DNA from 2 places in the Cronobacter malonaticus LMG 23826 genome. Region 2 is predicted to be linked to the other one. Evidence: predicted binding sites of a transcription regulator. Region 2 holds the regulator's gene; the other holds the start of a gene.
The links. Region 2 encodes PhoB, which activates phosphate uptake and scavenging genes when phosphate is short. Its sites were predicted from a motif close to CTGTCATAAAACTGNCNNAT; they were not measured.
Positions count from the first base shown of each region.

Region 1: a site for PhoB is predicted at 1,634-1,653, ahead of opgB (phosphatidylglycerol--membrane-oligosaccharide glycerophosphotransferase). Genes of this name have one in related genera too.

Region 1 covers NZ_CP013940.1:3,535,926-3,539,043, reverse strand. Annotated here, with positions in the region: gene opgB (phosphatidylglycerol--membrane-oligosaccharide glycerophosphotransferase) at 1-1,381, opposite strand, end outside; gene dnaC (replicative helicase loader DnaC) at 1,746-2,483, opposite strand; gene dnaT (primosomal protein DnaT) at 2,486-3,031, opposite strand.
Region 2 covers NZ_CP013940.1:3,080,112-3,083,229, reverse strand. Annotated here, with positions in the region: gene sbcD (exonuclease subunit SbcD) at 1-1,089, opposite strand, end outside; gene phoB (phosphate response regulator transcription factor PhoB) at 1,288-1,977, shown strand; gene phoR (phosphate regulon sensor histidine kinase PhoR) at 2,000-3,118, shown strand, end outside.

The sequences.
Region 1 (3,118 bases), 460 kb from region 2:
GGCCGGAAAGACTGCTACGCCCGAGCCCCAGATAGTTGTCGCCGCCCAGCACATCGAGCACCGTCGCGCCGTTATCCATCGTGTTGCGTTTCACCGCCAGCACGTCTTGCTGCGGCTGATCGCCACGCAGAATAAAGAACAGATTATTACGATCCTGTTTGCTGAGATATTTATAGGCGGTGTTGTTCATCGCCAGATGATCTGACGAGACCACGATGACGGTGTTCTTGAAATAGGGCGACGCTTTGATTTTGTTGATAAACGCCGCGATATGCTCCTGGCTGCAGGTGACCGCGCTGAAAGACTGGTTCGGTTTGCCTTCGAACGGGTAGCTCTTGCGCGCGCAGGTGCGCGAGACGAAACCGTCCGGATGATGCGTATCAACCGTCAGCGTGAAGAGCGAAAAGCGTTTGCCTGATTTTGAGAGTTCCTCAAATTTTTTCCACGCCTGATCCAGCACCGTATCGTCATAAAAGCCCCAGTCGTTGCGATAGGTTGGGTCCGCCACCGCGCTTTTTAACTCTTCGGCGCCATAAAGATGATCAAAACCGTGCGATTTCAGGAAGACGTCTTTTCCGGCAAAGCGCAGGTTGGCGCCCTGAATAAAGTAGTTCTCATAGCCGGAGTTTTTCAGGATATCGCCCAGGCAGACGTTTTGCGGGAAAAAGCTCGACATTGAGGCGGACGCGTTGCCCTCAAAGGGCGCGAAGAGCGGAATGCCGCACTGCGAGGCGACCATACCCGCGATGGTGTAATCGGTGCCGGGAAGCTGCGCGGTATGGCTGAAATCGATGCCTTCGTTTTTCAGCGCGCCCAGCTCCGGCGTCAGGTTCGGAAACGCGTCGTTATCAAAATAGGTGCGCTCCAGACTTTCGCCGTAGATATAGACCAGGTTGAGTTGCGGGTTGTCGATGCGCTTTTGCGGCTCTTGATAATACGCCGCAAAGTCTGGATCGCCCTCGGCGGTCTGGGATTTCACCAGCTCCGTTATCTGGCGAAACGCCGGACTGGCGTCCACCGAGGCCAGCGCCAGCAGCAGTGCCGCGAAGCTGTAGCCGAAGTGATAAGGCAGATGGCGGCGACGGCGCAAAATCCATGTCAGCAGGCCAAAGACCGCCAGCAGCGCTGCGACCAGCCCGATACCGGGCAGGATGTATTTGCTGACGCCCGCGCCGGTGAGGCTGTTGGTAAGAGTGTAGAGCACCGCGTCATTAATGCCGTCGCCAGTAAAATAGTTGCTGGCAAGCAGCGTCAGATTCAGGATAACGAACAGCCCTAACACCACCAGGGTGGCGATAAACCACCAGGTGTTACGGCCCGCCTTGAAGGCGTAAATCGCCACGGAGGCGATAAAGAAAAGTATGGAAAGCCACTCTGACAACACGACATCCTCGAAGCGAAGGCGCCAGGCCCGTTGGGGTTAAACTGCTTTTTTAACATCGCAATATAACTTTCCTGTCATATTCGTACCATTTTAGCGTCATCTTTTTATGGAGCAGTTCAGATAAGGTTTAGATATGCGGAATTATGAGCCGCGTCTCATCGCCTGTGGCGCGGATGTGGCGCAGGACAGCCGCAGAAAAGAGGTGTTTAGTAATACACAGTAATCGGAAGCGCTAAAAAGCGACTTCTTTTATGAAAATTTTATGACGGCGCAGATTTCACTACAAAGACGCAAAAATTAAGCGAGACGGCAGGGAAGGTGAAGTGACGGGGCGCAGAAAAAACGCCCCGTAAAGCGAGGTTTAATACTCTTTACCAGTGACGCGGCTGCGGTAGCTGTCCCAGTTAAAGTTTACCCAGAGGCTGTTGCCAAGGCGCATACGATCCATCACGCGCTCGCCGAGAAGCTTGGTCATCTCTTCCATGTTCTGGTTGGTGAGCATGCCGGTCGGACGCTTGGACGACGATCGGCGATCCACCAACTGGTTGATGATCACTTTCTCGTAGCGCGATTCGCTCTGCATACCGATCTCGTCGATCACCAGCAGATCGACGCTGCTCAGATCTTTTAAGAGCTGCTCTTCGCTGGTTTCGCGGTTGCCGAACGTGTCTTTCATGGCGGACATGATATCGGCGACGGTAATGATCATCACCGATTTACCGCGCAGCAGCAGTTCATTACAGATCGCGGCGGCAAGATGGTTCTTGCCGGTGCCCGGTTTACCGGCGAAGACAAAGCTCGCGATATTGCCGTCGAAGGCATCGACATACTGGCGCGCTTTATTGACGGCGTTCATCTGCCCGTCGTTTTCGACACGATAATTGTCAAACGAACAGTTTTGATGCAGCGGACGAATACCAGAGCGGTTGAACGTGCGCTGCATTTTCATGGCGCGGTTTTCGCGCTCGATGGCTTCTGAGCGAATCCGCCCCTGCTCCTGCTGCCAGGCGATAAGCTCTTCACCCGTTTTAAAGGCCGGTTTAACATCGGGCGGCATTAGCCGCTTCAGGCGCATCATCAGGTCAGTGACGTTTTTCATTGTTACCCTCGAAAGCCGTCAGGAATATGGTCGTCCGGCTGCGCGATAGCGTTCACGTCGCGGCGCGCCGATGACGTAAAGGTGGCGCGGTTCATCTGAATACTGCGCGCCAGCTTCTGCTGCCACTGGATATGGTGGAAGACTTTACCTTCCGCCTGCCAGTAGGCGACAAACGAGGCCAGCTCTTCGCTGGTGACCGGCTGCGCCAGCGGAATGCCCCAGAGCGCGGCCATGCGCTGGAACTCCGGGTCGGGCTGCCAGCCCGGATACATGGCGAATTTGCCCATCGGCACCGGCACGGGCTGGGCGACGTCGTTTCCTTCGTCGAAAAATTGCGCTTCCAGCGCGACATCGGAGCGGGGCGCGGCGAGCTGTTTTTCCAGCGCCAGCAGTTCCGCCATGCGCGCCGGCGTCACGGCATAAAATGCGGGCGCATTGTTATCAAACACCGCCACGGCCCCACGTTCGGCGTGCGCCAGCGCGCTGCCGGGATTGCGCCGGAAGGCGTCAATATCAACGACATCAGGGGTCAGGATTCTGGAAGACATAAAACGTTCTCAATCAAAGCGTTATCAGACACTGGCGCATAAATGGCCAGCAGAGGCGATAATTCCTTCATAGTAGCATAGTCAGAC
Region 2 (3,118 bases):
CTCGCTAAGCGTTTCGGTGCTGAGCGTGCCGAGCGCGCGCGCGCGCATTTCGCGGCTGCGGCGCAGCAGAACGACCTCCACCGGCAGGCTTTCGGTGAGCACGCTTATCTGGCGGTGCATATCATGCAGAAATTCAGCGGTGTCGATTTCGATATCGAGCCAGACTTTCGGCTCGTCCGGCGCGTCGCGCCACTGTTCGAGCTGCGCGGTAATGGACTCCAGGCTGCCTTTCAGCACCGCCAGCGGCTGGCTGACCGGCACCGGCAGGGCCGTGACGTCGCGCAGTTTGCCATCGGCAAACTCCACCAGATAAACGCTTTTCTCTTTGCCGGTTTCATCAAAGCTCAGCGCAATCGGCGAGCCGCTGTAGCGGATATGCTCGCAGCCCGCCACTTTCTGGGCGCGGTGAATATGCCCGAGCGCAATGTAATCGGCGGGGGGAAAGCGGTCTGCGGGGAAGGCGTCGAGCGTGCCTATATAAATGTCGCGTACCGCGTCACTTTTGGTTACGCCAACGGTGGTCAGATGGCCGGTCGCGATAATCGGCAGGTTACGCTCGCCGCGAAGCTGGCAGGCGGCCTCATAGCTCTGTTGATAGTGCAGGCTGATGGCCTCCAGCAGTTGCTGCTGCTTTTCACGGCCCGACTGCCCGCCAAGGCTTCGCAGCACGTCGCGCGGGCGCAAAAACGGCACCGGACAGAGCACCGCGCCAGGTTCGCCGTCGCGGCGGTATAAAAGCGTGGCCTGCGTTTCTGGCGTAAGCTGCGCGCTGGCGATAACGTGGGTATTGAGGCAGGCCAGCAGTTCGCGGGATTCATTGAGCGTCGCCACCGAATCGTGGTTGCCGCCGAGCACGATAAGCGGGCAGTTCGCCGCCTGGAGTTTGACCACAAAGCGGTTATAGAGCTCACGCGCATAGCTTGGCGGCGCGCCGGTATCGAAGATGTCGCCCGCGACGATAATCGCATCTACCTGATGCGCAACCGCTGCCTCCAGCAGCCAGTCGAGAAAGGCTTCATGTTCGGCGGCGCGGCTTTTGGCGTAAAAATTTTGACCAAGATGCCAGTCTGAGGTATGCAGAATACGCATGGGATGCCCTGTGGCGAAAAAGCGAGAAGGGGATTATAAACATCCAGTACGGCGGGTGTCCTGTTTCGTCGCGCCGCCGGGTTTAACCGCCTGCGCTGACAGGTCATCTTACGGTCATCTTTTTCATAAATCTGTCATAAATCTGACGCATAATGGCGCCGCATAACATACTGTTTACTTTATTTAACAGGGCGAATCATGGCGAGACGTATTCTGGTCGTTGAAGATGAAGCACCTATCCGCGAGATGGTGTGTTTCGTACTGGAACAAAACGGCTTCCAGCCGGTGGAAGCGGAAGATTATGACAGTGCGGTGAATCAACTCAATGAGCCGTGGCCCGATCTGATTCTGCTGGACTGGATGCTGCCCGGCGGATCGGGGATCCAGTTTATTAAACATATCAAACGCGAAGCGCTGACCCGTGAGATCCCTGTGGTGATGCTGACCGCGCGCGGCGAAGAAGAAGATCGCGTGCGTGGCCTGGAGACCGGGGCTGACGATTACATTACCAAACCGTTCTCCCCGAAAGAGCTGGTGGCGCGTATTAAAGCGGTCATGCGTCGTATCTCGCCAATGGCCGTTGATGAAGTTATCGAAATGCAGGGCTTAAGCCTCGATCCGTCATCGCACCGCGTGATGACCGGCGAAAACCCCCTCGATATGGGGCCGACCGAATTCAAGCTGTTACACTTCTTTATGACGCACCCGGAGCGCGTTTATAGCCGCGAACAGCTGCTGAATAACGTCTGGGGCACCAATGTGTATGTGGAAGATCGCACCGTGGATGTGCATATCCGCCGCCTGCGTAAGGCGCTGGAGCAGAGTGGTCATGACAGAATGGTTCAGACGGTGCGCGGTACGGGTTATCGGTTCTCAACCCGTTTTTAAACCCAAAACAGGAGTGTGACGCGTGCTGGAACGGCTGTCATGGAAAAGACTGGTGCTGGAGCTGTTGCTCTGCTGTATCCCGGCGCTGGTGCTCGGGGCGATATTCGGCTATCTGGCATGGTTTTTACTGGCGGCGGTGACCGGATTGCTTATCTGGCATTTCTGGAATCTGCTGCGACTCTCCTGGTGGCTGTGGGTGGATCGCAGCATGACGCCGCCGCCCGGCAGCGGGAGCTGGGAGCCGCTGCTCTACGGCCTGCACCAGATGCAGTTGCGCAATAAAAAACGCCGCCGCGAACTAGGTAATCTTATCAAACGCTTTCGCAGCGGCGCGGAATCCCTGCCGGACGCCGTGGTGCTGACCACGGAAGAGGGCGTCATCTTCTGGTGTAACGGCCTTGCGCAACAGCTTCTCGGCCTGCGCTGGCCGGACGATAACGGCCAGAACATCTTAAACCTGCTGCGCTACCCGGAATTCACCAGCTATCTGCGCGGCAAGGAGTTCAACCGGCCATTGCATCTGGTGCTTAACAACGGGCGTCATCTTGAGTTTCGCGTCATGCCGTACAGCGAAGATCAACTGTTAATGGTGGCGCGCGACGTCACGCAGATGCACCAGCTCGAAGGCGCGCGGCGCAACTTCTTCGCCAACGTCAGCCATGAGTTGCGCACGCCGCTCACCGTGTTGCAGGGGTATCTGGAGATGATGCACGAGCAGACGCTCGAAGGGCCGCTGCGGGAAAAAGCGCTACACACTATGCGCGAGCAGACTTACCGCATGGAAGGGCTGGTGAAACAGCTACTCACGCTCTCGAAAATCGAGGCGGCGCCCGCGATGCAGCTTAACGAAACCATCGACGTGCCGATGATGCTGCGGGTGGTGGAGCGCGAAGCGCAGACGCTGAGCCAGCAGAAGCATACTTTTACGTTTGAGGTCGATCCGCAGCTCAAAGTGCTTGGCAATGACGAGCAGTTGCGCAGCGCGATTTCAAACCTGGTCTATAACGCGGTCAACCATACGCCCGAGGGCACGCACATCACCGTGCGCTGGGAGCACGTGGCGAACGGGGCGCGCTTTAGCGTGGCGGACACCGGGCCAGGGATTGCCGCGGAGCATATTCCGCGCCTCACCGAGCGGTTC